DNA from 2 places in the Streptococcus sp. STC1396 genome. Region 2 is predicted to be linked to the other one. Evidence: predicted binding sites of a transcription regulator. Region 2 holds the regulator's gene; the other holds the start of a gene.
What was found. Region 2 encodes NrdR, which represses ribonucleotide reductase genes. Its sites were predicted from a motif close to ACACNATATATNGTGT; they were not measured.

Region 1 (15,780 bases), on a different contig from region 2:
ACCCCGCTGAGTCTTATTATTAATGTGCACCGTACCCACTTCTAATTTTTCAGCAATTTCAAATGCTTTAGGGAAATCATTTGTAAACACTGAAGATTGAAGACCGAATTCAGACTGATTACAGATTTCGATAGCTTCTTCTACGGAAGCCACGCGAATAATCGGAAGAACTGGACCAAAAGGTTCTTCCCAAGCTAATCTCATATCAAGTGTAACGTTGTCAAACAAGACAGGCCAAATCAAATTTGCTTCACGTTTGATTTCTGTCAAGGCTGACGCTCCTTTTTCCTGAGCGTCTTCAATCAAGCCCCAGATGAAATCAGCCGATGCATTATCAATGACTGGTGTGATGTCCGCATTATCAAACGGATCACCAACCGTCAATTTCTCTACCTCTGCCTGAAGCAGCGCTGCCAATTTATCTGCTACGCTCTCCATGACAATGACACGTTTAATGGCTGTACAGCGTTGACCAGAGTAACTATAAGCTCCACCAACGATTTGTTTGGCTGCACGTTCAAGATCTGCATCTTCCAGAACTACCGCTGCATCCTTACCACCTAATTCTAGCATAACCGGCCGCATGCCCGCCAGTTGACCAATCCGTTCCCCAATAGGAGTTGACCCCGTAAAGTTGATATAGTTAACTTCTTTATGTTCAATAATGTAATCGCCGATTTCTGATCCACGCCCAGTGATGGTATTGAAAACACCAGCAGGAAGACCAGCTTCCGCAAAAGCTTGTGCTAAAAGAAGACCAGAAATTGATCCTTGTGTTGGTGGTTTAAACATGACAACATTTCCACCAATCAGAGCTGGAGCAATTTTTGAGCCCGAAAGGTTGACCGGATAGTTAAAGGGCGCAATCGCTAAAACAACACCAACAGGTTCACGACGGACAACAGCTAGCTTCTTCTTACTGATTGCCTCAAAGCCACCACCTTCCAGCACCTGACCATGAACACGGATTCCTTCTTCTGCTGCATAGCGAATAAGATCCGCTGTACGAACTACCTCGCCAATAGCGGCTTTAATTCCCTTTGCAACTTCTTTTGCAAGAATTTCGCCAATTTTTTCTTGATCGCGCTCTAAAATATTGGCAACTTTATGCAAATATGCTGCACGTTCTACCGCTGAAAGAGCACGCCAAGCAGGAAGAGCAGCACGCGCTTGCGCCATAGCATAATCAACTTCTGCCTGAGTCATGGCAGGAATTGTTCCGAGGACTTCATTGTTGATTGGAGAACTAATAGTAATTTCCTTTTCGGAACTTCTCCATTCTCCATTAATATAATTTTTATATTGCATCAAAATTCCCCTCCATCAAAGTTATTGTTTTATATTTTAGCAAATTTTCAGAAAATTTCAAGCAAAAACTATAAATTTATAGAAAATTTTTGCAATTTGAATTATTACTCCTTGTTTATACAACTTTAAAGAAAAAAGAAGAGCGATTTATGCTCTTCTTTTATTAATCAAAATCAAGATATTCTTTTTCAAGTTCAAGAACTTCTTCCATTGTTGCACACTCAGTCAAAGCGCGCTGTGCAAGTTCTTGCATCTTCACAGTATCCAATTTCTTCATAAGGCTACGTGTCCGAAGGACAGAAGTCGCACTCATAGAGAACTCATCCAAGCCCATGCCGACAAGAAGTGGCACAGCTGTTTGGTCGCCAGCCATTTCTCCACACATACCTGCCCACTTACCTTCAGCATGAGCAGCTTTGATAACGTTGTTAATCAAGCGAAGGATAGATGGGTTATATGGTTGGTAGAGGTATGAAACTTGTTCGTTCATACGGTCAGCTGCCATTGTGTATTGGATCAAGTCGTTAGTACCGATAGAGAAGAAGTCAACTTCTTTGGCAAATTGATCAGCCAACATCGCTGCTGCTGGAATTTCAATCATGATACCTACTTGAATATTGTCAGCTACAGCAATGCCTTCAGCTTGCAATTTAGCTTTTTCTTCTTCGTAAACTGCTTTAGCCTTGCGGAATTCTGTCAAAAGAGCAACCATTGGGAACATGATACGCAATTGTCCATGTACAGAAGCGCGCAAGAGGGCGCGGATTTGTGTACGGAACATAGCGTCACCAGTTTCAGAGATAGAGATACGCAAAGCACGGAAACCAAGGAATGGGTTCATTTCGTGCGGCATATCGAAGTAAGGAAGTTCCTTATCTCCACCGATATCCATGGTACGGACAACAACTGGCTTGCCGTTCATGCCTTCCAATACAGCCTTATAAGCTTCGTATTGCTCGTCTTCTGTTGGGAAGTCTTGTGAATCCATATAAAGGAATTCTGTACGGTAAAGACCTACGGCTTCAGCGCCATTCGCATTGACACCTTCAACATCTTTCGGTGTACCGATGTTAGCTGCAAGTTCAAAGTGTTTGCCATCGGCAGTCACTGTTTGAGCATCTTTCAAGAGAGCCCATTCCGCTTTTTGTTTAGCATAAGCTTCACCAGCTGCATTGAATTCTGCCGCTTGCTCGTCAGTTGGGTTGATGATAACTTCACCGGTGATACCATTAGCTGCAATGATATCCCCATCTTTTACAAGTTCAGTAATATTATTGGTTCCCAATACTGCTGCGATTTCAAGCGTACGCGCCATAATAGCAGAGTGACTTGTCCGTCCGCCAATATTGGTTACAAAAGCTTTAACAAATTTCTTGTCCAATTGTGCTGTATCAGAAGGAGTCAGGTCATGAGCAATCACGACTGATTCTTCATTGATAGAAGCCGGATTTGGCAACTTCTTACCTAAAAGATTTGCCAGAACACGTTTGGTTACATCGCGGATATCCGCAGCACGCTCTTGCATGTATGGGTTATCTTCCATATTTTCAAAGAGAGTGATAAACATGTCTGTGACTTCTTTCAGACCAGCTTCTGCATTGGTCTTCTTAGCACGAATTGTCTCTTTGATTTGACCAACCATTTCAGGGTCAGAGAGTACCATTAAGTGAGCATCAAATACTTGAGCTGCTTCCTCACCAAGGCTATCTACTGCTTTCTCACGGATAACAGAAAGCTCGTTTTGAGATGCTTCTAAAGCTGCATCCAAACGAGCCTCTTCTGCATTCGTATCTTCGACTGAAACAGTCTCAAATGACAAATCCGGTTGAACTAATAGATATGCCTTAGCAACGGCAACACCGTCAGATGCTGCAATTCCTTTAAGCATTTCTGTCATATTAAGCCAATCCTTCTTTTTCCATTGTTTCTGTGATAGCTGCAATTGCATCGTCTGCATCTGCACCTTCAGCTGAGATAACTACGTCTGCACCTTGACCAACACCAAGGCTCATAACACCCATAATTGATTTAAGGTTTACTGATTTGCCTTTGTATTCAAGCGTAATGTCTGAAGCAAATTTGCTAGCAGTTTGCACCAACAAGGTTGCTGGGCGTGCATGAATACCTGTTTCTGCCACAATGTGGAAATCTTTAGAAGCCATAGTTAGACTCTCCTTTAAATAATTCTTTTTGAGTTATTGTGATAACCCTTACAACTTGGTATTATAACATCTTTTGAAATCTTTTTCAAGAATTTTATGGCGCGCTTACAAATTATTTCTATTTTTTTGAAAACACCTCTTATTATATTGTTTCTTAGACTTACCCTTTCTGTATTTCTAGTCTGTTCACTCTCTATACTTTCTGTTTGTCTTCTCACTGAACGATAGTTCTAAACACCATTTTTGAAGAATAAGTTCAATCAGACGCTTTCTCTGTAGCTCTGCTTTTACTTTCGAGACAATGCTTTTTTCTATTTTGCATAATTTCCAATCTAATTCCAAAAACACTATATCTTGTATTCGGATTTGATGAATAATAAAAGCATGCACAAGATTTAGTTCAAAACTGTTGACATCCCATTCGCTTTTAGATATACTAGGTTCAGATTAAAATTTAAGAAAATGAAAGCATAGAGGAATCATTATAATGGTGACTATTTACTCCAAAAACGATTGTGTCCAATGCAAGATGACCAAGCGTTTTCTTGATACCAACCATGTGGAATATCGCGAAATCAACCTTGATGAGCAACCAGAATACATCGACCATGTCAAAAGTCTTGGTTTTAATGCAGCGCCTGTTATCCAAACACCAACTGAAGCGTTTTCTGGTTTCCAGCCTGGTAAACTTAAAAAATTATCATAATCTCGTTAGTATTTAGAGCTTGATTGCCGCTCCTATCATTCGTAGGGGCCCTTTATTTTGTAAGAGCAAAAAACATTTTAGAAAAAGGAAAATTATGGGACTCAAACACTTAGAAGATGTGACTTACTTCCGTCTAAATAATGAAATCAATCGTCCAGTCAATGGGCAAATCCTGCTTCACAAAGACAAAGAAGCCTTGGATGCTTTCTTTAAAGAAAATGTTGAACCAAACACGATGAAGTTTGCTTCTATTACTGAAAAAATTCAGTATTTAATTGAAGAAAATTACTTGGAAAAAGAATTTATCCAGCTCTATTCTCCTGAATATATTGAAGAGTTAGCTGCTTTTATCCATGCTCAAGATTTCAAGTTCAAATCTTTCATGGCAGCCTACAAATTCTACAACCAATATGCTCTGAAAACCAACGACGGTGAGTACTATCTAGAAAGTATGGAAGACCGCGTACTTTTTAACGCCCTCTACTTTGCCAACGGAGACGAAGCTATTGCCAAGGACATTGCCAATGAAATCATCCATCAGCGCTACCAACCGGCTACACCGAGCTTCCTCAATGCGGGTCGGGCTCGTCGCGGTGAATTGGTTTCTTGCTTTCTCATCCAAGTGACAGATGATATGAACTCAATCGGCCGTTCCATCAACTCTGCCCTGCAATTGTCTCGTATCGGAGGTGGGGTCGGTATTTCCCTCAGCAATCTGCGGGAGGCTGGCGCCCCTATCAAGGGCTATGAAGGGGCTGCATCTGGGGTTGTGCCTGTTATGAAACTCTTTGAGGACAGCTTCTCTTACTCTAACCAGCTGGGGCAACGTCAAGGAGCTGGGGTTGTTTACCTCAACGTCTTTCACCCAGATATCATCGCCTTCCTTTCTACTAAAAAAGAAAATGCTGACGAAAAAGTTCGGGTTAAAACCCTCTCGCTCGGAGTCGTCATTCCGGATAAGTTCTACGAATTAGCGCGTAAGAATGAAGAAATGTACCTCTTCAGCCCGTATTCTGTTGAACGCGAGTACGGAGTGCCATTTGCCTATATCGACATCACAGAGAAATACGACGAATTGGTTGCTAATCCAAATATCATTAAGACCAAGATCAAGGCCCGTGATTTGGAAACAGAAATTTCTAAACTCCAGCAAGAGTCTGGCTATCCTTATGTTGTGAATATCGACACTGCCAACCGTTCAAATCCAATCGACGGCAAAATCATCATGAGTAACCTTTGCTCAGAAATCCTGCAGGTGCAAGAGCCTAGCCTTTTGAATGACGCCCAAGAGTATCTCCATCTGGGAACAGACGTATCATGTAACTTGGGCTCTACTAACGTTGTCAACATGATGACTTCCCCTGACTTCGGAAAGTCTATCCGAACCATGACACGCGCTTTGACCTTTGTCACTGACAGCTCACACATCACAGCTGTGCCTTCTATTGACAATGGTAATAATCTGGCACATACCTTTGGTCTGGGAGCTATGGGACTGCACAGCTATTTGGCGCAGCAATTGATCGACTATGGATCAGCAGAAGCTGTCGAGTTCACCAGCATCTACTTTATGCTCATGAACTACTGGACCTTGGTTGAGTCTAACAATATCGCTCGCGAGCGTGGCGTGACATTCCATAATTTTGAAAAATCTGATTATGCTAACGGAACTTACTTTGACAAATACCTGACGGGTGAATTTGTACCTAAGTCTGACCGTGTGAAGGAACTTTTCAAAGATATCTTTATCCCAACCGCTGCTGACTGGGCAGAACTTCGTGACAAGGTAAAAGCGGACGGTCTCTACCATCAAAACCGCCTAGCTGTTGCACCAAATGGTTCTATCAGCTACATCAACGATGTTTCTGCTTCAATTCACCCAATTACCCAACGGATCGAAGAACGTCAGGAAAAGAAAATCGGTAAGATTTACTATCCTGCGGCCGGTCTGTCAACTGAAACCATTCCTTACTATACTTCTGCCTACGACATGGACATGCGCAAGGTTATCGATGTCTACGCAGCTGCAACTGAGCACGTGGACCAAGGACTTTCACTCACACTCTTCATGCGTAGTGACATTCCAAAAGGCCTCTACGAGTGGAAAAAAGAAAGCAAGCAAACAACCCGCGACCTTTCTATCCTGCGTAACTACGCCTTCAACAAGGGAATCAAGTCCATCTACTACGTCCGTACCTTTACTGACGATGGCGGCGAAGTTGGGGCAAATCAGTGTGAAAGCTGTGTGATTTAGCAAGTACCGAATTGCCAAACTAGGTCACTCAAATTCAACCAAATAAACAATTTTTGAAAACGCCTATCGCAATGTTACTGAAGGAAATCGTTTCCTTCAACGACATAAGCAAGTATTAAAAATTTAAAGCGAGATTATCATGGAAACTTACTACAAAGCCATAAACTGGAATGCCATCGAAGATGTCATTGACAAATCAACTTGGGAAAAGCTGACGGAGCAATTCTGGCTCGATACTCGTATCCCCTTGTCAAATGACCTAGACGACTGGAGAAAACTATCAAACAAAGAAAAAGACTTGGTAGGAAAAGTCTTTGGTGGGTTGACCCTTCTTGATACCATGCAATCTGAAACTGGTGTACAGGCTCTTCGCTCAGACATCCGTACACCGCATGAGGAAGCTGTTTTCAATAACATTCAATTTATGGAATCTGTCCACGCAAAATCTTATTCTTCTATCTTTTCTACCTTGAATACCAAGGCTGAAATCGAAGAAATCTTTGAATGGACTAACACTAACCCCTACCTGCAAAGAAAAGCTGAAATTATCAATGAAATCTACCTCAATGGTAGCCCCCTTGAAAAGAAAGTTGCCAGCGTTTTCCTTGAAACCTTCCTCTTCTATTCTGGTTTCTTTACGCCACTCTACTATCTCGGTAACAACAAACTGGCCAACGTTGCGGAAATTATCAAACTAATCATCCGTGATGAATCTGTTCACGGAACTTACATTGGTTACAAATTCCAACTTGGTTTCAATGAATTGCCTGAAGAAGAGCAGGAAAAACTTAAAGAATGGATGTACGACTTGCTCTACACCCTCTACGAAAACGAAGAAGGCTATACAGAAAGCCTCTATGACGGTGTTGGTTGGACCGAAGAAGTCAAAACCTTCCTTCGTTACAATGCCAATAAGGCTCTCATGAACCTAGGACAAGATCCACTCTTCCCAGATTCAGCGGACGATGTCAACCCAATCGTCATGAACGGAATCTCAACAGGAACATCTAACCACGACTTCTTCTCTCAAGTCGGAAATGGTTACCTTCTTGGTGAAGTTGAAGCCATGCAAGATGATGACTATAATTACGGTTTATAACATTTTCTAAATTAAAACTATTTAATCATAGAGAAAGCGAACAAAAAATAAATTTGTCCGCTTTTTTATTATGAGTATGCCAAAAATTCCCAAGAATAACAAAATATAGACCGTTTTAAATAAATAGATCTCGCTTGGTAAGACCTTATAGAGCCTATTTTCAGTATGGGCAGTTCTAAATCAGGCCTTCCAAAAGCCCTTTCATGAAGTTCTCAGAATTAAACTCACCGATATCATCAATTTTTTCACCGAAACCAATCAACTTAACCGGGATATCTAATTCCTGACGGATAGCCAAGACGACTCCACCACGGGCCGTTCCGTCTATCTTTGTCAAGACAATGCCGGTGACCGGAGTAATTTTTGAAAATTCCTTGGCTTGAACTAGCGCATTCTGACCAGTTGAAGCATCTAACGCTAAGAAAGTTTCATGCGGAGCTGCTGGATCAACTCGTTTAATAATCCGACCGATTTTCTCCAGCTCTGCCATGAGATTATCTTTATTTTGCAGACGACCAGCCGTATCAATCATGAGCACATCAATATTTTCAGACTTCGCTCTTTCCAAACCATCAAAAACGACACTGGCAGGATCGCTCTTCTCTGGACCTGTTACAACAGGAACATCCACTCGGCGGCCCCATTCAGCCAGCTGAGCAACGGCTCCTGCCCGGAAGGTATCTGCTGCCACCAGCATCACTTTTTTACCTTCTTGCGTGTATTTATAGGCCAATTTACCGATTGAGGTCGTCTTCCCTACTCCATTTACACCGACAAAGAGCATAACTGTTAGACCATTTTGAAAATTGATTTTCTCATTGAAACGGCCATCTTTCTCATAAATATCGACCAGTTTTTCAATAATCACTCGACGAAGGGCATCTGGTTTCTTAGCATTTTCCAATCGTGCTTCGTGACGAAGATCTTCTGCTAAGCTTGAGGCAACTTGTACTCCAACATCACTAGTAATCAACAATTCTTCCAACTCTTCAAAGAATTCTTCGTCAACCGAGCGGAAATTTGCAAAGAAAGCATTGAGTCGTGCCCCAAAACCAGTCCGAGTTTTCTTGAGACTACGGTCGTATTTATCCTGGACACTTTCTTCTTGAACGGGGGCAGATATTGCAGTTTCTGTTTTTTGCGGTTGTGAAGCTTCCCGAGTGACCTCTTCAGACTTTTCTTCAATTTCCTGATTATGAGCTGCTGCTTCGGCAATCCTTTGCTGTACTTCTGCGTAGTAACTTTCCATAACAGAAGGGGTAGGTTTCGGTTTTTCTTCAGTCTCTACTGGTTTTGTATACTCTGCGTCAGTTTGCTCTTGAAGCTGAGCTACACTTTCTTCAGACTGAGGTGCTGCTTCAGTCCGTTCTTTATCCTCTGTAACAGCTTCTGACTCATCCGTTAGGACTTTAGCCTTGTCTGCAAGCACTTCATTAAGAACCCGATCTTCAGCCAAACGCTCTTCCAGCTCTGAATAAAATTCCTCAGATGATGGAACAGCTTCCTCAGAAAGACTTTCTGGATCTTCGGAAGTTTCCAAAATCGGAATTACTTTCTCTTCCTGAGAGTCAGCACTTTTCTCCTCTACTTCTGCCAAACTCATAGCTGATGATTCACTCAAAAGGGGTTCTTCAGCGCTCGTTTCACTCTCTTCAAGACTTTCCAGAGCTTCTTTGACAATTTCTTCAATTACCGGTTCTTCTTTTTTTCGACCAAAAAGGCGATCAAATAATCCCATCGATTAGTCCTCCTTCAATACATATTTCCGTATAGCCCAAGCAACTGCATCTTCATCATTGGTCACAGGAGTCACTACATTAGCCACTTCTTTGACAGTAGGAACTGCATTTTGCATCGCTACTCCTAAGCCAGCCCATTCAATCATAGAGCGGTCATTTGCTTCGTCGCCACAAGTCATGACTTGGCTTCTATCAATTCCCAGATGGGCAATCAATTTCTCCAAACCAGTCGCCTTGTGCACATTTTTCGGTGACCATTCCAGCAACATTTCCCGTGATTTGAAAATCTCATACTGGTCAAAAAGTTCGGGCGCAATGTGAGGAATAGCTGCATCCAGCGGTTCCTGAGCAAATGCTGTGACACATTTATTGTAAGTTTCCTGGCTGGAAAGGTCTTCAAAAGCAATCGATTCAAAGCTCAAAGCTGGATTAAACTCCGCATAGAGCGATGCTTGGTCTGATTGAATCTGATAAACCAAGCCACCATCGATCGCATCCAGAGGTAGACCTAATTTCTCAGTCTCTTCATAAATTCTAGCCACATCATCATAGGAAAAAACTGTTTTATCCAAAATTTCGCCAGTATTGCGCTGAACTAGACCACCGTTAAAGGTAATAGTGTATTCATTTGCCTGACCATCGGTGCCCAGTTCATGCAGGAAAAATTCCATAGCTTTAAGCGGACGCCCTGTGGTCAACACAACTTTGACTCCCTGCTTCTGAGCTGCTTTGAGAGCTGCCAGATTACCTTCGGAAATCTGTTTATCAGAGGTCAACAGAGTCCCGTCTAAGTCCAAAGCAATCAATTTAATATCAGCCATTACAAGCCCTCCATGTAAGTCATAACAGATTGGGCCGCATGGTGGCCAATCACTTCCTTAGCAACTGCCAAAATTTCCGGCCGCGCATTTTCTGGTGCAATCGGGTGCCCTACCACCTGCATCATATGTAGGTCATTGAGATTATCACCAAAAGCCATGACCTGATTCATCTCTAGATTTAGCTTCTTAGTCAGCTCGACAAGAGCCACACCTTTATCCACATAGTCCAGCACGATATCAATCGACTTATAGCCTGTTGTCATCGCCTTAACACCAGCGACATTTTCATTGACCCAAGCTTCGCCATCGGCTACCGTTTCTTCACTGAAATTAGTCGTAAGTTTGAAAATCTCATCAGTAATCTCACTAAAATCCGCAACTTTTTGGATATTTTCATTGTAATGCATACTGAAAGACAGATAAGCCGGCTCCACTGTATCTAAGACATAACAGCCCTTTTTCCCCGTCAGGAGCAACTCATTGACATTGACAAAAGGAGACTCCTTGAGCTTGTCAAAAACCTTGAGATAAAATTCCCGTGGCATGGTTGCCTCGTATAGGTCTTCTCCCCGAAATTCTACCAGGCTGCCATTTTCTGCGATAAAAATCATGTCACCTCGGACTTCATCAAAAAGCTTTTCAAGTGAGAGGAGGCCGCGACCACTGGCAACGGCAAAGTAGATGCCCTTTTCTCTAAACTGGAGTAGCAAGTTCTTGAGCCGCTCTATGTCAAATTGGCCCTTGTCATCTAAAAAAGTCCCATCCATATCTGTTGCTACTAATTTTATGCTCATATTACAAACTTTCTAAATCTTTTAACTTGACCGATACAATCTTGGAAACTCCTGATTCCTGCATAGTCACTCCATAGATAGAGTCCGCTGCAGACATGGTTCCCTTGCGGTGGGTTACAACGATAAACTGGCTCTCTTTGTCAAAGCGATTGAGATAATCTCCAAAACGCTTGACATTGGCCTCGTCCAGAGCTGCCTCGACCTCATCCAAGATAACAAAAGGAATGGTCTTGACTCGGATGATGGAGAAGAGTAAAGCCAAGGCTGACAGGGCTTTTTCCCCCCCGCTCATGAGATTGAGGGACTGGATTTTCTTGCCTGGAGGCTGAACCGAAATCTCTACCCCAGCTGTCAGCAGGTCGCCTTCTGTCAAGATGAGATCAGCTGAACCGCCACCAAACATCTGGCTAAAGGTCAGCTTGAAACTTTCGCGAATGGCTTCAAAGGTTGTTTGGAAACGTTCCTTGACTTCGTCATTCATCTCTTCGATGGTTTCTAGCAGCAGATTTTTTGCAGAGAGAACATCAGCTCGCTGACTATTGAGGAAGTTCAGACGGCTGCTGACTTCTTCAAACTGCTCAACGGCTTCTAGATTGACTGGTCCCAAAGCACGAATAGCCTTTTCTAAGTCTTTGACTTGGGCTTCTGCAGCTGTAAGATTTTCCAAAGAGCGAGCTCTTTGATCAGCCTCAGCAAAGCTAATTTGGTAATTATCCGTCAGATTGGTCAGCAGACGACGCAAGGCATCTGAAAATTTCTCTTTTTCAGCCTCTGCCTTGGCCTGACGACGAATCAGACTTTCGTTTTGCTGACGGGCTTGGTCTAAATGCCCCAGAATATCCTCAGACTGGCCCTCTAAGTCGTCCAGCTCAAATTTGAGTCGGATGAGACTCTGATTCAGACTTGTCTTTTCCTGCTGGGCAGTCTTGAGCTGCTCTTCCAAGACGGAAATATCCACCTTCTGGCTGACTGCTTCTTCCTTTTGCTCTATCAAAAGCTGCAAAGTAGCGACTTCCTTGTCCAGAGCAGCCTTCTCCTCTAGCAAACGCGACAAATCATTCTTCTCAAAGCGCTGGCTAGAAGTCAGCTCCGTGCTCTTCAATTTCAGTTCAGACAAGTTAGCCGATAGCTGATCGAAACGATCCTGAACAGCGTTTTTATTCGACTTGACTTGCTCGATTTCAGCAGTAATGGCTACTTTGGAAGCCTCGATAGCCGACAGGCGCTCTTCCATTTTTTTCTTTTCAGCCAGGTCTGCTGCTTCAGTCTGGCTAGCCAAGTCCTGCTCCTGCAGTTGCACCAGCTGGCTGAGTTCTGCAACCCGCTCTGCAATCTGTTCGTAGGCCAACTTGACTCTTTGCTCCGTCAAGCGAGCTTGCTCACCTTCAGACTTGATGGTTTCCAAGGCTTGCTTGGCCTCTGATACCTGAGACTGCAAGCTTTCGACTTGCTGCTCCTGACCTTTCAGCTTCTGAGACTGCTGCTCCATTTCTCCAAGCAGGCTGTCCAGTTCAGGCTTGATAAAGATTGTGTTATTATTGCGATTAGCTCCTCCAGCATAAGAACCGCCTGTGCGCAGTTCCGTACCGTCCAGCGTTACGATTCTTACTTGGTAACGTACCTGACGGGCAGCTGCACGCGCATGCTCAATTGTATCAAAAATAGCGGTTGTTCCCAGCAGATTTTGGAAAATATTCTCCAAACTTGCCTCATAGGTCACCAGCTCCGAAGCTATACCTAGGAAGCCTGGACTGGCCTCAATTCTGGATTGATTTTGCTCGGGAAGTTGACGAGCTTTGATAGTCGTCAGGGGTAGGAAAGTAGCCCGACCAGCGCGATTTTTCTTAAGAAAATCAATGGCTCTGGTCGCTGCTCCCTCGTCCTCAACGATAATATACTGGCTACTTGCCCCCAGAGCAATTTCCAAAGCGGTCTGGTAATGAGAATCGAAGCTCAATTTCTCGCTGACTGCCCCGACAATACCACCCAGACGATCAGCCTCCTGCAGAACGCTTTTTACACCTGCATAAAAATTACTGTGATTTTTAAGAATAGCTTCTAAACTGGCTGCACGGGCTTTTTTATTTTTCAAATCATCCAGCAGAGCAAACATGCTGGTCTGCTCATCTTGATAAGCAACCGTCAAATTCTCAACCTGCCCCTGCTGCTCCTGATACTGATCTAGCAAGGCTCTGAGAGCAGCCTGTGCCTCTTCCAATTCCGCCTGTCGAGCCGCTTCTTCTTCCCTACCAGCTTTTAAATCAGCCTGTAGTTTGCTAAACTCTGCCTGTTTGCTGGCAGCTTGACTCCGCTCATTCTCCAGACGATTTTCTAGCGAGGTCAAGTCGTTGGACAAATCCGCTTCTTCTTGCATGAGCTTGACGTAACGATCCCGCAAATTTTCAATCAGCTGATCTGGGTCATCTGAAAAGTCTGCCAATTCTGCTTCTAACTGGCTCATAGTCCCTTGATTTTCAGTCAACTGGACTGCTAAATCAGCCAGATGAGCTTCCTTGGAGGAAATATCAGCTGTCAACTGCTGACTTTTTTCTCTCAACCCAGCCAAACGTTCTTCATTTTCCAAACGGCTGCTAGCTGCCTGACTAGATTCCAACTTGGCCAAGTCTATCTGACGTTCCAAATCACTGATTAAACGAGTCAGCTCCAAAAGACTGGCCTGATCGTCAGACAGTTTTTGATTCACTTCCTGCCGTTTGACCTTAATCTCTTGGTTTTCACGTTCCAATTCATCTCGTTTCGTATAATAGGCCACCAGCTCCTGCTTGATACTCTCCAAATCAGCCTCTGCCGCCGTCAAATCAGCTTTATTCGCCTTGATTTGAGCCACCAAGACATCTAGATAAAGTTCCTGACGCTCTTGATCCAGTTCTAAAAAACGCTTGGCTGTCTCAGCCTGCTTTTCCAGTGGTTTGACTTGACTATCCAGCTCGTAGATAATATCTTCCAAGCGATCTAGATTGTCTTGAGTCTGCGCCAGCTTGCTTTCTGTTTCCTTGCGACGAGTCTTATATTTGAGCACTCCAGCCGCTTCTTCAAAGATAGCCCGGCGTTCCTCCGGTTTGCTGTTAAAGATTTCCTCTACCTTCCCTTGGGAAATGATGGAGAAGGAATCTCGTCCTAACCCTGTATCCATGAAAAGATCATGGACATCGCGGAGACGAACTTTTTTACCGTCAATCTTGTACTCGCTATCACCACTCCGATAGATATGGCGCTCGACACGAATTTCCTTGCCTGCTTGCTTGATAAACTGGTCCTGATTATCCAAAACAACGACGACCGAAGCATAGTTGAGGGGCTTGCGGTTCTCCGTCCCTGCAAAGATGACATCCGGCATCTTACCACCCCGCAGACTCTTAACGCTCGACTCACCCAGAGCCCAGCGCAGGCTCTCCGTAATATTGGACTTGCCTGAGCCATTGGGACCAACAACAGCAGTCACACCCTGGTCAAAAACCACCTTAGTCTTATCTGCAAATGACTTGAAGCCCTGAATTTCAATTTCCTTTAAAAACATTAGTGACTTTCCTTTTCAAATGCATCCTTGGCAGCTTCCTGCTCAGCCAGTTTCTTAGAACGGCCTTGTCCCTGACCCGCTTTCTGACCATTGATCAACACAGCCACAGCAAAGTTCTTAGCATGGGCTGGCCCTGTCTCATCTGTAACCTGATAGACAATCTCAACATCGCCATTAACCTGCAGGAGTTCTTGCAACTTGGTCTTATAGTCAGTCACCTGCTCAAAGTCACCCGCTTCCACCTTGGGAATCATGACTTGATAAATAAAGTCCTTGACAGTCTCCACATCCTTATCCAAAAGGAGGGCACCCAAAAAGGCCTCAAATAAGTCACCCAGAATGGTATCCCGATTACGACCTCCTGACTTTTCCTCACCACGACCCAGCTTGATGAAATGATCAAACTGACAGTCCCGTGCAAAGCCAGCCAAACTCTCCTCACGAACAATCATGGAGCGTAATTTTGACAAATCTCCTTCTGGTCTTTTGGGGTATTTTTTATATAAATACTCAGAAATAATCAGCTGCAGAACAGCGTCTCCTAAAAATTCCAGGCGTTCATTGTGTGAAATTTTTAAGAGGCGGTGCTCATTGGCATAGCTGGTGTGAGTAAAAGCGGTCTCTAGCAGACTACTGTCTTCAAACACCAGTCCAAACTGCTCCAGCAGTGCATCTTTTAAATGTTCCATAGTTTCTTTTTCATGCTAGGTCCAGGCAGAGCATGAGTCCAATTCCATCCTTTCTCAAATGATGTTCTTTGTGAACTATCTACCATTATACCAAAAAACAAGTGCCAACGCACTTGTTTACTTGTCTTCTTAGGGTAATTCTCAGCCTATTATTTATCTGGGATGACCTTGAAAAGGTAATAAGTAATAAAGATTGTCAGGGCGAACAAGAAAATTTTCACCCAAATAATGGGCGCGAAGGTGATGGAAATTCCCATCAAGATATAGATGGACACGATAATCTTTTTCTTACGCTCTTTGGCAATCGAGCCAGTCTCCCGAAAATCTGCGACATAGATTTGATACATCTTGGTGTGATAAAGCCAATTTTCAATCCGCTTGGAGCTGCGTGAAAAGCAAGCAATAGACAAAAGCAAAAATGGGGTCGTCGGCAAGACAGGCAAAAACATTCCTATCACTCCTAAGGCCAAAGATAGGCAGGCAATCACAAAATAAATCAGGCGCATTTGGTTTCCTCACATACGTTTTCATAGTCGTTCGTCATTTTCGTTCTTTTTTTTCCTTTCTAGTATAAAAAACAGGCTAAAAAACATAGAACTAGTGTCTCATAAAAAGCAATCCTTGTCAATCCTAAAAAAGTTGGAACCGTGTGTTCCAACTTTCTGAGCGA
Region 2 (15,780 bases):
AATTTACCATAAAATACTTCATAAGGAGTTTTCCAGTTGAGACACTTTCGTGGTCTATTATTTAGTTTATCCTCCTACACCACGAGCACCATGTGACAGCTTGTCGTCAAAGTGACCGCGATAGATGGCTCTATAAATCGTTTGATAACTAATAACAGATTTCTCGTACTCTAGGCATAACCGACCTTCTATTTCCTCAGGAGACCATTGGCAATCGAGAAAAAGGTGCTTGATTATTTTGCTTAGATTCGAGTCTAGATCCAGCTTTCTCTTTCGTCCACAATGTGATTTTGCAAGTTGATAAGCTGCTTGTGCTTTGTTAGGAGAGTAGCTGTTTTCTTCCGTATGACGTTTCCATTCCCGACTAATGCTGGAAGGATGACGGTGAAGTAATTTTCCGATTTGAGAAAAATTTAGTCCGTTTGTACGGTAAATCAGAATACTTTCACGCTCATCTATGGTAAAATGGTGGTAGCTCATAAGATTTCCGTTCGTAACTAGTTCGTTCAATTCTATTTTACTAGAAAATCTTATGAGTTTTTTTATTGTGCACTTATGATGATATGCTTTTTAACATTAATATTAGAAAACAATATGACATATTATACAATAGGTATCGGTGAAATTGCAGAACATCAGATTTAGTATATTTTCTAGTTAATGTTCAACATATAAAAAAGAGAGAACCTAGGTTCTCTCTCAATGCTAAAATTGACCATTCACTTTAGTTGATAATAAGTTATTTTGCTTTATAGCCTTCTATATCTGGGAGTTCAATCTTTAACAGGGATTGAGATTTCTATTAGATTATTAGCGTAAATAGTTCGGATTGCAGATGAGTCAATCATTTTAGAATCAATTTTTCTTTTTAAAAAGAATTCTCTAATTTTTTCAATTTCTTGTTCTCGTATAGCACGGTGTGTATTTGAAATCAGTATTTCATAGTGAAGAGGAGCTTGTGTGAAAACAACATCACTGTTTCCTGCTGAATAGACCTCTACTAGTGTCGCGTCTGTGCTTTCCAGCTGGCTTTTCACAAGTTCGGCGTGACTATTTGTTGTATTAATAAGCTTCATGCGATTTCCTCCTACATTGTATCTGCTAGTATTATAACATCTTTTTGGAAAATTGTGAACGATTCCCTTTAGGCTTTATGGATGCTTTTCCATTTTTCAATTCCCCATTTATGACTGCCACGTTTAACTTTTTTGATTGCTTCTTCGATTGGATACCAAGCTAGATTGTTGAAATCTTCAACAGGTTTTTGTATCGCAGTGAAGGAAATTGTTTCGTAGATGTAGGCTGGATTATAAAAATGGGTGTCTCTGTGTCGGGAATAGAAGTATTCATCTGCTTGGCCAAGATATTCTCCAATTTGAGCTGTGAAGCCCAGTTCTTCGATTAATTCTCGTTTGAGAGCTGTTAGGTGATCTTCGCCATCCTCAATTTTACCACCTGGAAGGAACCAAGCTCCATTCGGTGCCTGAACTAGAATAATTTTTTCTTTATTCTCATCGGGAATAACAGCATAGACTCCGTAACGGGTCACATATTCTACATTTTCTTCTTTTAATCCAAAGGTTGGGAGTGTCATGATTTTTCCTCATTCTCTAGTAAGTTTACTATTATCATAAAGGACTGAAGAGCCTCTGTCAAGACTTTACTAGTATTTTTTTGATTTCTTGATAAGAAAATAGAGTGAAAGTTCCAGTAAAATCTATTTTGAAGTTTTCATAGAGCAGTTAGATACTATTCTCTTATCTTGTTGGAAATATATTTGAAGTTACAAGATATTAATAATAAGAAAATTACCCCCAAATGACAAAAATTTTGTCTAGTAGTCGCTGCTTGTTATTTAAATTCAGATGGGTGGACAAGCACAAAGTGTAGGCACTAGATTGACAAGAAACTTGTTTAGCATCGGGAATTATAGACTATTTTACATCTCAGACAATATGCGGGAGTTTAAAACGAATGCTGCAAAGGTGACGATTGGACTTTGCCTTTGTGTAAATAAGTAGTTTCCTAGAAATATTACATCTATTCTATTATAAAGAAACCCAACCTAGTTTAAATCCTAAGTTGGGTTTCTTTTCTTATATTTTATTGTTCGGTTTCATCTGTTGTCGGTTTGCTGGGTTCATCAGTAGGATTTTCAGTTTTCTTAGTTGATTTGATGAGGATCTTGCCGTTGCTGGTCATGACCGCCTTGAGATCTTTTTCACTTGGATTTTCCAGATAGAAGTCAGTAATGGCGTCTTCGATATGGTCCTGGATGGTGCGGCGCAGTGGGCGAGCACCCATTTTCGGATCGTAGCCCAGATCCACCAGTTTTTCCTTGACTTTTTCGGTGACTTCCAGATGAATGTCATTGCTAGCCAAGCGTTGATTGACATCATCCAGCATGAGATTGACGATTTGCAGCAGATTGTCCTTACTGAGTGCCTTAAATTCGATAATGCCGTCAAAGCGGTTCATAAACTCAGGACTGAAGAAGTTGCCCAGTTCCCCCAGAACGGAGTTGGTTCGGCCTTCACGCGCTGCCCCAAAGCCAACACTGGCTTCAGCTTTACCCGTTCCAGCATTGGATGTCATGATGATAATCGTATCCTTGAAGCTGACAGTACGACCTTGACCATCAGTCAGGCGGCCATCATCTAGAACCTGCAGGAACATGTGCATGACATCGGGATGGGCCTTTTCTACCTCATCCAGCAGAATGAGCGAATACGGGTTGCGGCGGACGCGTTCTGTCAGCTGGCCAGCTTCGTCATAACCGACGTAGCCCGGGGGTGCACCGACCAGCTTGGCCACGCTGTGTTTCTCCATATATTCACTCATATCAAAGCGAATCATGCTGTCAGCCGAACCAAAGAGCTCAATGGCTAGTTGCTTAGACAGCTCTGTCTTACCGACACCAGTTGGTCCAACAAAGAGGAAGCTGCCGATTGGGCGATTGGGAGTTCCGAGTCCGACTCGGTTCCGGCGGATGGCCTTGGCAATCTTATCCACAGCATCGTCTTGGCCGATGACATGGGCTTTTAAGTCGCTGGCAAGATTGACTAGTTGAGACTGTTCTTTTTCTTTGAGGTCGCCGACTGGAATATTGGTCTTTTGCTCTACGATGTGCTCAATGGTTTTCTCGCTGATAATCGGAGTATCCTTGTCTAGCACGCTTGTCTGCTGGAGTTCCTTGTACTTGGCAATCTGGTCGCGGAAGTAAGCTGCTTTTTCAAAGTCTTCGTCGCGGGTTGCCTGAGCCTTGAGGTTTTCGGCCTCAATCAGACGTTGGTCAATGACCTTGGGATCAACGAAGTTTAGGGTCAGATTCATCTTTGATCCAGCCTCATCCAATAGGTCAATAGCCTTGTCTGGCAGGAAGCGATCTTGGATGTAGCGGTTGGAGAGAAGCGCAGCGGCTTCAATGGCCGCATCTGTATACTTGACGTGATGGTAATCTTCGTATTTTTTCTGAATCCCTTTGAGGATGGTAATGGTTTCCTCTACCGTCGGCTCGTCTACCTTGACGGGCTGCATGCGGCGCTCCAGTGCTGCGTCTTTCTCGATGATACGGTATTCATTGAGGGTAGTCGCTCCGACCATTTGGAGTTCTCCGCGAGCCAGCGCTGGTTTGAGGATGTTCCCAGCGTCCATATTGCCATCGCCAGCAGAGCCTGCTCCGACAATTTCATGGATTTCATCAATGAAGAGAATGACATCCTGACGAGAACGAATCTCATCAATGAGCTTCTGCATCCGTTCCTCGAATTGGCCACGGATACCAGTCCCCTGTACTAGGCTGACAACGTCTAGGCGAATGACTTCCTTACCTTGGAGTTTATGAGGTACATCACCATCAACAATCTTCTGAGCTAGGCCTTCGACCACAGCTGTTTTTCCGACTCCGGGCTCTCCAATGAGGACAGGATTGTTCTTGGTGCGGCGGTTGAGGATTTCGATGACACGGACAATCTCTTCATCACGTCCGATAACAGGATCTATCTCGCCTCGGCGAGCCAGTTCAGTCACATTGATACCAAACTCTTCTAGAAGTCCTTTGGGTTTTTGCGGAGCTTGCTGACGTTGACCACCTCCACGGCTGGACCCACCATAACCACCGCCTCCATAACCTCCTCCTGATTGAGTTGGAGGGATATTTGGATTTGGCTCCTGAGGGTGTTGGAAATTGCTGAGGCTGTTAAAGAAATCGTCAATAGGATCGATGTTTTGATTGTTTGTGTTATAAAGACCGCCGAGTAAAGAGTTGTTAGGGTCAGTTTTCATGATTTGGTAGCAGTTTTGACAGAGATCAATCTGCTGTTTGTTTCCATTTACATTTGTATAGAGATGAATGGTTGATTCATTGATTTTACAGTTTTGACAAAGCATGTTCTACCTCTTTCTATAGGAAGCGAAATTGCCTATTTTTAAATGGTCAAAAATAGTCAAGGTTTTTATAATTTCATTATATCAGTATTTTAAAACATTGCAAGAATTAAGTATAAAATCCTAGCTGAGACTGAAGAATTTGCAAGAATTTTGGCGAAAAAATAAGAAAAAGATGCCCTTTTACTGGTATTTCAGTTTCTTTTTGTGGTAAAATAGGAAAGAACCAAGTAAATAGGAGAAATAAAATGGAATCACATTTAGTTAGAATCATCAATCGCTTGGAAGCTATGGCCAAAGATGGTGGAAATTTAAAACGTAATTTTGAGCGTGAAGGAGTTGTTGTCGCGGAAGTAGCTTACAGCTACGACGAAGAAAACGGTCCAGTCTTTACCCTGCGTGATGTTGCAGCGCGTGAGACCTACACTTTCGATAGCATCGACTTGATTGCAATGGAAATTTATGAATTATTGTACTAAAAAAGCAGAGACCTGCTTTTTTATTTTATCCTAAAAGATAGCTGGTTATTTTTATAAGTTTCCATAAGAAAAATGTATAAGTTCGGCTGGGAGATTTTTGGTATAATGGATAAGATACTGAAAAAGAAATGAGAAGGTAATGACTAGAATTATTGATGGGAAAGCTTTAGCGGAAAAACTTCAAGCTAAATTAGCAGAAAAAACAGCGAAACTCAAAGAAGAAAAAGGGCAGGTTCCTGGCTTGGTAGTTATTTTGGTTGGGGAAAATCCAGCCAGTCAAATCTACGTGCGTAATAAGGAGCGCTCGGCTTTAGCTGCTGGCTTTCGGAGTAAGGTAGATCGTCTACCGGAAGAGACCAGTCAAGAAGAGTTGTTGAGCTTGATTGAAACTTATAATCAAAATCCTGACTGGCATGGGATTTTAGTCCAACTGCCTTTACCTGATCATATTGATGATGAAGCTGTGCTGCTGGCTATTGATCCAGACAAGGATGTTGATGGCTTCCATCCCCTTAATATGGGCAAACTATGGAGCGGCCATCCTGTTATGATTCCGGCTACTCCTGCAGGTATTATGGAGATGTTTCATGAATATGGCGTTGAACTGGAAGGCAAGCGAGTGGTCGTCATCGGGCGGAGTAATATTGTCGGTAAGCCCATGGCTCAGTTGCTTTTAGCTAAGAATGCGACGGTAACACTGACACATTCGAGGACCCACAATCTAGCTAAGACTGCTAAGCAGGCGGACATTTTAGTTGTGGCTATTGGACGAGGACATTTTGTAACTAAGGACTTTGTCAAGGAGGGGGCTGTTGTCATCGACGTCGGTATGAACCGAGATGAGAATGGCAAGCTGATTGGCGATGTTAAGTTTGATGAAGTAGCTGAAATAGCCAGTCTGATTACCCCTGTACCTGGAGGTGTTGGCCCGATGACTATTACTATGCTGATGGAGCAGACTTATCAAGCCTTTGTCAGAAGTTTAGAGAACTAGTAGCTGTTGAAGCAGTTTGTAAGAGATACAGGCTGCTTTTTGCATGGGAAAAATTGAGCAACAATGGATTTCGGTACAGAGAAGTATTTGGGGTTAGTAATGAGGGGCGATTATGTAGCATTAGCGGGTTTTGAGTATGAATTAGAACTTGATAGAGCAATCAACTACCTTTTGTTATTTTTCAAAACATGGTATAATGAAGTATTAGGATTCTAGGAGGATGTGTCATGCGGTGTCCCAAATGTGGTGGAAGTAAGTCAAGTGTAGTTGATAGCCGACAGGCAGAAGATGGAAATACTATTCGTCGTCGTCGCGAGTGCGAAGAATGTCAGCACCGCTTTACGACCTATGAGCGTGTCGAAGAGAGAACCTTGGTAGTTGTCAAAAAAGATGGGACACGTGAACAGTTTTCGCGAGATAAAATTTTTAATGGCATTATTCGATCTGCTCAAAAACGCCCTGTTTCCAGCGATGAAATTGAAGCAATTGTAAATCGAATTGAACAAAAGGTCCGAAGCCAAAGTGATAATGAAATTCATAGCGAGTATATTGGTTCTCTCGTCATGGATGAATTGGCAGAATTAGACGAAATCACATATGTGCGTTTTGCCAGTGTTTATCGCAGTTTCAAGGATGTCGGTGAGCTGGAAAGTCTATTGAAGCAGATTACTAAGGGATCCAAAAAGAAAAAGGAAAAATAAATGAAACCAAACAGTCATTTTTCTTTCTTACGAAATAATCGGATTCATCAGGACGTGGGAAACTTTACTAGGCTATATTTGCCGATTGTTGGCAGAGATGCTGCGGCTCTGTATTCTTATCTGCTTGCCTTTTGGGATAATGGGCAAAAGGATTATCTCTTTGGGCATATTCTCAATCATCTGGATTTTGGCATGGATGTTTTAGAAAATGCTTTAGAGCGTCTAGCGGCTATGGAGCTCCTAGCTCTTTATCAGAAGGAAGAGCATTATTACATTCGCCTTTTTGCCCCTCTAGCAGCGGATGATTTTTTTCAGCATAACGTCTATACGAAACTCTTGGAGAAAAAAATTGGTGAAGCAGCAACAGATGCCTTGAAACCTAGCAGAGCTGAGGGACAGAAGCTTGAAAAACCATTTGTGCAGGTCTTTGGTTTGGAAGCTGAGCGTCTTGATTTCTCTCGAAAAATGAAAGATTTTGATTTAGGAAATTTCAAACAGCGAATGGCTCAGGAAAATTTACGTTTTGCAGATGAAAAGGAAGATCTCTTAGAACTTTTTGCCATTGCTGAGCAAAAGAAGTGGACCTGGTATGAAACCTATCTTTTGGCTAGAGAAACTGCTATTTCTCAGGTTATCTCGACCAAACGTATGCGACAGAAACTGAATCAGAAGCCGGTTGACGGTAAATTTAGTCAGCAGGAACAGTCCATCATTAGAGAGGCCAAACGTCAAACACCGCTGATTTTTTTAGCCGAAATTAAGAAAACCCGTCAGGCAGCGATTACTCGGGCTGAGCGAAAACTCTTACAAGATATGGCAGAACTAGGCCTTTTGGATGAAGTGATTAACCTCGTCCTACTTCTAACCTTTAACAAGGTTGATTCGGCCAATCTTAACGAAAAATACGCCTTAAAAGTGGCCAATGATTTTGCTTATCAAAAGGTGACTTCTGCTGAGGAAGCTGTTCTAAAAATTCGCGAGAGACACCAGCAAACTGTTGGTAACCAGGCTGAACCGAAGCGCAAGTCCAGCAATATACCTGAATGGAGCAATCCTGATTATAAAAATGAAACCAGCCTAGAAAAACAAGCAGAGCTGGAAGAGCAGAAACGCAGACTATTAGCCAAATTGGAAGGAGGCGGTGAGTAAATGGAAAAAGTCGGACAGGCGATGCCTCACATGAATAAGGTTAGGCAGTTTGATTACCAAGAACTGGTCAAGCAAATTCTGGCAGATCCGGACATAGCTGCCTTTATTCAGCAAGAGCAGTTATCGCAGGCTGAAATCCAACGCAGTATCTCCAAATTTAACCAGTATATTACTGAGCGCAATCGTTTTTTGCTCAAGGATGAAGCCTATATTGCCAAGGGTTATAAACCCATTTTGATTAAAAATGAAGGCTATGCAGATGTGTCTTATGAGGAAACTCCTGAGTTGATTGAGCAGGAACGTCAGGAAGCTATTCGTGGTCGTCTAAATTTGATTAATCTGCCGGCCAGTCTTAAGGAAGCCAGTTTGGCTCAGGTTGACTTGGATGATATAGGCCGCTATCAAGCTTTTGAACTCTTGACTAATTTTGTAGCGGATTATCCAAACTATCAAAAGGCTATCTATCTCTATGGAGATTTTGGTGTTGGTAAAAGCTATATGATGGCGGCTCTGGCTCATGATTTGTCAGAAAAACGGGGCGTATCTACTACTCTGCTACACTATCCTAGCTTTGTTTTGGACGTCAAAAACGCCATTAGTTCTGGTCAAGTCAAAGAAAAAATTGACGATGTCAAAGTGGCTCAGGTCTTGATTCTGGATGATATTGGAGCTGAACAGTCCAGCCCTTGGATGCGGGATGAGATTCTGCAAGTTATTCTCCAGCATCGTATGCAGGAAAATCTGCCAACTTTCTTTACTTCTAATTTTAGTTTTGTGGATTTAGAGCGACATTTTGCTACATCAAGAAATGGTGATGAGACTTGGCAGGCCAAGCGGGTCATGGAAAGAATTCGCTATCTGGCTCAGGAGGTTCGCCTAGAAGGAGAAAATCGTAGATGAATGAAACAATTGATTTAATGTTATCCCACACCTCTGTTCGTCGTTTTACGGAGGAGCAGATTTCAGATGAAGAGTTGAAAACAATTATCAATGCTGGACGGGCGGCTTCTAGTTGGAAGAATTTTCAATCTTATTCCATCATTGTGATACGCAGTCAGGAGAAAAAAGAGGCTCTTTTTGAGCTAGTGCCCCAGAAAGCTATCCTCCAGGCTTCAGCCTTTCTGCTTTTTGTCGGTGACCTTAATCGAGCAGAAAAAGGCGTTCGGTTACATACAGAAGATTTTTACTCAGAGGGCATAGAAAACCTTCTCATAACTTCTGTTGACGCAGCCTTGGCGGGTCAAAATACCCTTTTGGCTGCTGAGAGCATGGGCTATGGTGGTGTCATTATCGGTTTGGCCCGCTATGTTTCTAAAGAAATAGCAGAGCTGTTAAAGCTGCCAGATTACACCTATCCAGTCTTTGGTATGGCTTTGGGGAAACCCAATCAGAATCATGCGGTTAAACCGCGTCTGCCTTATGAAGCTGTTGTTTTTGAAGAAAGTTACCAAGAGCAGGAAGAATCTGTCATTGAGGTCTATGACCGTGTTCAGGCTGATTATGCTGGCGAGAGAGCTCAGGATACCTGGAGTCAGCGTCTAGCGGCTCAATTTGGACAAAAGCCTAACTTGGCCAGTCAGGATATCTTGAAAGAGAAGAAATTATTAAACTAGAATAAGAGAGGTAAGTAATGGCTTTACCAACTATTGCCATTGTCGGCCGTCCCAATGTCGGCAAGTCAACACTCTTCAACCGGATTGCTGGTGAGCGAATTTCCATCGTTGAAGATGTCGAAGGAGTCACCCGAGACCGGATTTATGCGACGGCAGATTGGCTTAATCGTAAGTTTAGTATCATTGATACGGGCGGAATTGACGATGTTGATGCGCCTTTTATGGAGCAAATCAAGCACCAAGCTGAGATTGCCATGGACGAGGCTGATGTCATCGTTTTTGTCGTGTCTGGTAAGGAAGGAATCACGGATGCGGACGAATATGTCGCTCGGATGCTTTACAAGACCCATAAGCCGGTCATTTTAGCGGTCAATAAGGTGGATAATCCCGAGATGCGCAATGAAATCTATGATTTCTATGCTTTGGGCTTGGGCGACCCTTTCCCAGTCTCTTCTGTCCATGGGATTGGTACAGGGGATATTCTGGATGCGATCGTTGAAAATCTTCCTCACGAAGAAGTGGTTGAAAATCCTGATATGATTAAGTTTAGCTTGATTGGCCGTCCCAATGTCGGTAAGTCTAGCTTGATCAATGCCATCTTGGGTGAAGACCGGGTCATTGCCAGTCCAGTGGCTGGTACTACGCGCGATGCTATTGATACGGTCTTTACAGACAGTGAAGGTCAGGAATTTACCATGATTGATACGGCGGGTATGCGTAAGTCAGGCAAGGTCTATGAAAATACAGAAAAATACTCTGTTATGCGTGCTATGCGGGCGATTGACCGCTCAGATGTTGTTCTGATGGTGCTCAATGCCGAGGAAGGAATCCGTGAGTACGACAAGCGAATCGCTGGTTTTGCTCACGAAGCTGGGAAAGGTCTAATTATTGTAGTCAACAAGTGGGATACGCTGGAAAAAGACAACCATACTATGAAAGACTGGGAAGAAGATATCCGCGACCAGTTCCAATACTTGTCCTATGCGCCAATTATCTTTGTTTCTGCCTTAACCAAGCAGCGCCTGCATAAGCTGCCAGACATGATCAAACAGATTAGTCAGAGCCAAAACACGCGTATTCCGTCAGCTGTGCTCAATGATGTTATCATGGATGCCATCGCGATTAATCCGACACCGACCGATAAGGGTAAACGTCTCAAGATTTTCTATGCGACTCAGGTAGCAACTAAACCTCCGACCTTTGTCATCTTTGTCAACGAAGAAGAGCTCATGCACTTCTCTTACCTGCGTTTCTTGGAAAATCAAATCCGCAAGGCCTTTGTCTTTGAAGGAACACCGATTCACTTGATTGCAAGGAAGCGGAAGTAGGAGCTTTAAGCGAATCGAGTCTGAGTTTTTTTAGGTGGGATCTAGTTTCACCAGCTAGTAAATCCAGATAGAAATGACTTATATCTAGATTAGTTGCTGCCAGCGATGAAATAAAATATTTTGAAGCAGAGGGATGTTCAAAGGAGAAGTCTTTTAGGACGTATATAAAACCTACTTGGATGCTTCCTCTCCTTATCGGAAAAGCCAGATTGAACTGTGTGAAAAAAGAGCGAGCAGTACCAGTCTTTAAGTGGATATGCGCAATCTTATCAAGCTTGGTATCCGCTTCTACCAAAGTCTGAGGTGGAGTATCACATATCCAAAAAGTAAATGAGTGATTAGACATAGGCATTCTCTACATAAAGAAAGCAAGTTGATGCTTGCTTTTTCTTATTGTGTTCAAAATATGGTACAATAAAAGGATAAACGTTAGGTGGTAATTATGGCTAAATTAATTCCTGGTAAAATTCGAACAGAAGGAATTGCTCTCTGTGATAGCAAAAAGGTTGAAATTCTTGAAGTCAAGGATTCCTTTTTGTACACGCGCGTGGATCAATACAATCTACGCTATAGTCTAGATGATGATGCAGTTTTCTGCTCCTGTGATTTTTTTCAAAAGAAAAAGTATTGTGTCCATCTGGCTGCCTTAGAATATTTTCTGAAAAATGATACAGCTGGCAAAGACCTGCTAGAAAAGATGGAAGAAAAGGAGTCATCCAGTCAGGAAACCCAGAAGTTAGTCTCTTTTGGCAGTCTTTTTTTGGATAAGATTTTGCCAGATAAATCCGGGCAGCAAATCTGCTATGAGCTATCGGCGACCGGTCAGGAAGATACTTACACAGGACAATTCTTATGGAGTCTGCGGATCAGTCGACTGCCAGATGAGCGTTCTTATGTGGTACGTGATATTTTGTCCTTTTTGAGAACCTTGGACAAGGGCGGCCATTATCAGATTGGAAAGAGTTATTATGAGCCCATCCGTATAGAGAATTTTGATGAGGCCAGTCAAGATTTGCTAGAATTCTTACGGGGCTTGGCAGCGGATTATAAGGGGCAGGATTCTTCGCTAGTCTTTCCCAATGCAGGGCGGCACCTCTATTTTCCAGCCAGTCTTTTTGAAGAAGGTGTGACTCGCTTGATGAATCTCACGTCATTTCGTTTGGAATATAGCTTCTATGATTATTCGGAGGTATTTTTTCAGGACTTGCATGAAGAGGCGGAGATTTATCAGTTTGAGGTGCAAGAGCGTGAAAACTATTTTGAGCTACTGATATCAGAAAAGAATTATAAAATTCTCTATGGGGGTCAATTTATCTTTCATAATCAGACATTCTATCAACTGACGGCTCAGCAGACGAAATTAATCAAGGCTTTACAGGAACTGCCGATTGAGCAGGAACGAGTAAAGCGCCTGCAGTTTGATGTGTCTGAGCAGTCCAAACTGGCAGTGAGTTTGGTCGAGTTTAAAAAGATTGGCCGTGTGACAGCGCCTGAGCGCCTGCTCATTCATGACTTTACCGTGGATTTCGAATTTAATTTGGGGGCGGACAAGCAAGTATTACTGGATCTTGTCTTTGATTATGGCAGTCAGACTGTAGCCAGTCGTGAGGAACTAAGAAACCTGCCTTTCGCTAGCAATTTTGAGCGAGAACAGCAGATTTTTAAAGAAATGCTGGAGGCGGGTTTTGCAGATGAGTTTATCAGCCAGCGTCCGCCTTTGCGACCAGAAGAAATTTACCGTTTCTTCTCCGTTTTGATTCCGCGCTTTGGGGTACTGGGCAACGTCCACCTATCAGATGAGTTGCAAGCCTTGTCCTACACAGAACCTCCGAGAGTTTCCGTCGGTATGAACGGTGGTCTCTTGGATATTGGCTTTGATTTTACTGGTATTGATCAGTCTGAAGTGGATGATGTTCTAGATTCGCTGATGAGTCAAAAGGATTACTTTATCAGCAAGACGGGTCAGGTTCTGATTTTTGATGAGAATAGTAAGCGAATCAGCCAGACCTTGCAACAATTGAGAAGCAAACATTCTAAAAATGGGGTTATCCAAACGCATAGTCTGGCCGCCTACCAACTCTCTGAATTATTCAAAGATCAGGAAAGAGTTGACTTGTCGCAGGATTTTAGCCAGCTGGCTTATGATTTGACCCACCCTGAGGATTTTCCTCTGCCTAAGCTGAAAGTTCAGGCTGAGCTTCGGGATTATCAAGAGACGGGTGTAAAATGGCTATCCATGCTGAATAAATATGGATTCGGCGGTATTCTAGCCGATGACATGGGCTTGGGGAAGACCCTTCAAACCATTTCTTTTTTGAGTGCTCATTTGACCAAGTCTAAGAAAGTCTTGATATTAGCACCATCTAGCCTGATTTACAACTGGAGTGATGAGTTTGCCAAATTTGCTCCAGACTTAGACGTGGCCGTTGTGTATGGACTGAAAAATGTTCGAGATGCTGCGATTGCAGAAAATCATCAGATTACGATTACGAGCTATGCTTCTTTCAGACAAGATGTTGAAGAGTATCAGGGGCTTCATTTTGACTATTTGATATTGGACGAAGCACAGGTCATGAAAAATGACCAGAGCAAGATTGCTCAATATTTGAGAGCATTTGAGGTGGAGCGTACTTATGCCTTGTCTGGCACGCCGATTGAAAATCATCTTGGTGAGCTCTGGTCTATTTTCCAGATTGTCCTTCCGGGCTTGTTACCGGCCAAGAAAGCTTTTTTGAAGATGTCGGCAGAAACGGTTGCGCGCTATATCAAACCCTTTGTTATGAGGCGCAAGAAAGAAGAAGTCTTGCAGGAGCTTCCTGATTTGATTGAGGTTTCTTACCGTAACGAACTAGCAGACAGCCAGAAAACGATTTATCTAGCCCTGCTCAAGCAAATGCAGGAGCGAATCCTTCATGCAACGGAGGAGGAAATCAATCGCAGTAAAATTGAAATCTTGTCCGGGCTTATGCGGCTCCGTCAAATCTGTGACACACCTAAGTTATTTATGGAGGATTACGATGGGGAAAGTGGTAAGCTGGAGAGTTTGCGTGAGCTGCTGGAGCAGATCCAAGACGGCAATCATCGTGTTCTGATATTTTCACAATTCCGTGGTATGTTGGATATCATCGAGGCTGAGCTGGATCAGATGGGGATGGAATCCTTCAAAATCACGGGCTCAACCCCTGCAAAAGATCGTCAGGAGATGACAACGGCCTTTAACCAAGGAGAAAGGTCAGCCTTTCTGATTTCCCTCAAAGCCGGCGGTGTCGGTCTCAACCTGACTGGTGCAGATACCGTTATTTTGGTGGACCTCTGGTGGAATCCAGCGGTAGAAGCTCAGGCCATCGGCCGGGCCCATCGTATTGGTCAAGAACGCAATGTCGAAGTTTATCGGCTGATTACGAGGGGAACTATTGAAGAAAAAATCCAGGAATTACAGGAAAGCAAACGAAATCTGGTTTCAACTATTCTGGATGGGGCAGAAGCACGCTCTAGTCTTTCGCTGGAGGAAATTCGAGAAATTCTCGGAATTTCACCAGAATCGCTTGAAAAATAGTTTGAATAGTTTATAATAATGAAGAGTTGAAAGGAAAATCAAAATGACTGATAAACAATTTCCTCTAGTTGCTGATGATGAAATCATGCTGACAGAGATGCCACACATGAATTTGTATGATGAATTGGACCTCATCAGCAATATTATTGGGGACTATACAGACCGTAACTATTTAGAGTGGGTGCCGATTGTTGATTCTAGCAAGCATGCACCAGCTGCTGCCAACCCAACTGTCAAAAGACCAGTTAAAAAACAGGCGAATTTTCAAGATTTTAAAAGACCAATTGATAAAAATGATCCAGCTATTCGCTATGCTGAGCAGGCGCGTGAAGAAGCCAGAGCTGATTTGAAAAAGAAACGCTCGGCTCCTTATTTGACCAGTGAAATTCCCAATAAGATTCGGAATAGGAAAGTTTCGGCTGTTGCTCATTCGACCACGGAGCAGCCAAAGCCGACTGCACCTTTCCAGAAAAATGCTGCGGGAGAGTTTGCTAAATTTGGAAATAAACTCAAACAAGAATCCTATATTTTAGCAGAGATTAAGCCTGATTACAGACCTAAGACTCAAAAATTCAAGGAAAAACCTAAGAAAAATACCTATGATTTTTTGAAGAACAGTCAAGTCTATAAGCAAAGCAATCCTCAGGAAGAGCAAAAGAAACATAGAATGGCTCAAGAATTGAACTTGACCAAATTAGATAAGGAGTAAAAGTTATCATGACGAAAACCTATCATTTTATCGGGATTAAGGGCTCTGGTATGAGCGCTTTGGCTTTGATGCTGCACCAGATGGGCCATAAGGTTCAGGGCAGTGACGTTGATAAATATTATTTCACCCAGCGCGGTCTGGAGCAGGCAGGCATTTCCATCCTGCCTTTTGATGAGAAGAATGTCCAGCCAGACTATGAAATCATTGCTGGTAATGCCTTTCGTCCAGATAACAACGTAGAAATTGCTTACGCAGATGCTAACGGTATCGGCTACAAACGCTACCATGAATTTTTAGGTAGCTTTATGCGTGACTTTGTCAGCATGGGTGTAGCTGGTGCTCATGGAAAAACTTCTACAACGGGGATTCTTGCCCATGTTCTGTCCAATATTACGGATACTAGCTATCTGATTGGAGATGGTACAGGCCGCGGTTCTGCCAATGCCAAGTATTTTGTCTTTGAGTCAGACGAGTACGAGCGTCATTTCATGCCTTACCATCCGGAATATTCGATCATTACCAATATTGATTTTGACCATCCAGATTATTTTACTGGCTTGGAAGATGTCTTTAATGCGTTCAATGATTATGCCAAGCAAATCACTAAGGGACTCTTTATCTATGGAGAAGATGAGCAGCTGCGTCGGATAACATCCAATGCACCGATTTACTATTATGGCTTCAAGGAAGGAGGCAATGACTTTGTCGCGCATGATTTGTTGCGTTCGACTAGCGGCTCAGGCTTTAAAGTTTCCTTCCGCGGGCAGGAACTGGGCGAATTCCAAATTCCGAGCTTTGGTCGTCACAATATCATGAATGCAACAGCTGTGATTGGGCTCCTTTATATTGCTGGCTTTGACTTGAA

Region 1: the regulator NrdR is predicted to act here: its motif matches at 3,815-3,830, upstream of nrdH (glutaredoxin-like protein NrdH).

The regions. Positions count from the first base shown of each region.
Region 1 covers NZ_JBZYCU010000029.1:3,810-19,589, reverse strand. The annotation lists gene AC5FEC_RS09210 (NADP-dependent glyceraldehyde-3-phosphate dehydrogenase) at 1-1,308, opposite strand, end outside; gene ptsP (phosphoenolpyruvate--protein phosphotransferase) at 1,472-3,205, opposite strand; gene AC5FEC_RS09200 (phosphocarrier protein HPr) at 3,207-3,470, opposite strand; gene nrdH (glutaredoxin-like protein NrdH) at 3,958-4,176, shown strand; gene nrdE (class 1b ribonucleoside-diphosphate reductase subunit alpha) at 4,271-6,430, shown strand; gene nrdF (class 1b ribonucleoside-diphosphate reductase subunit beta) at 6,570-7,529, shown strand; partial or broken gene ftsY (signal recognition particle-docking protein FtsY) at 7,705-8,637, opposite strand; gene AC5FEC_RS09175 (Cof-type HAD-IIB family hydrolase) at 9,271-10,089, opposite strand; gene AC5FEC_RS09170 (Cof-type HAD-IIB family hydrolase) at 10,089-10,883, opposite strand; gene smc (chromosome segregation protein SMC) at 10,885-14,421, opposite strand; gene rnc (ribonuclease III) at 14,421-15,110, opposite strand; gene AC5FEC_RS09155 (YbaN family protein) at 15,260-15,616, opposite strand.
Region 2 covers NZ_JBZYCU010000015.1:1,523-17,302, forward strand. The annotation lists partial or broken gene AC5FEC_RS06465 (transposase) at 76-480, opposite strand; gene AC5FEC_RS06470 (DUF1827 family protein) at 774-1,076, opposite strand; gene AC5FEC_RS06475 (NUDIX hydrolase) at 1,145-1,594, opposite strand; gene AC5FEC_RS06480 (ATP-dependent Clp protease ATP-binding subunit) at 2,104-4,389, opposite strand; gene AC5FEC_RS06485 (DUF1797 family protein) at 4,635-4,865, shown strand; gene AC5FEC_RS06490 (bifunctional methylenetetrahydrofolate dehydrogenase/methenyltetrahydrofolate cyclohydrolase) at 5,005-5,859, shown strand; gene nrdR (transcriptional regulator NrdR) at 6,087-6,560, shown strand; gene AC5FEC_RS06500 (replication initiation and membrane attachment family protein) at 6,561-7,709, shown strand; gene dnaI (primosomal protein DnaI) at 7,710-8,609, shown strand; gene AC5FEC_RS06510 (nitroreductase family protein) at 8,606-9,322, shown strand; gene der (ribosome biogenesis GTPase Der) at 9,340-10,650, shown strand; gene AC5FEC_RS06520 (pilus expression-regulating Snf2 family helicase) at 11,093-14,206, shown strand; gene zapJ (divisome accessory protein ZapJ) at 14,250-14,915, shown strand; gene murC (UDP-N-acetylmuramate--L-alanine ligase) at 14,924-15,780, shown strand, end outside.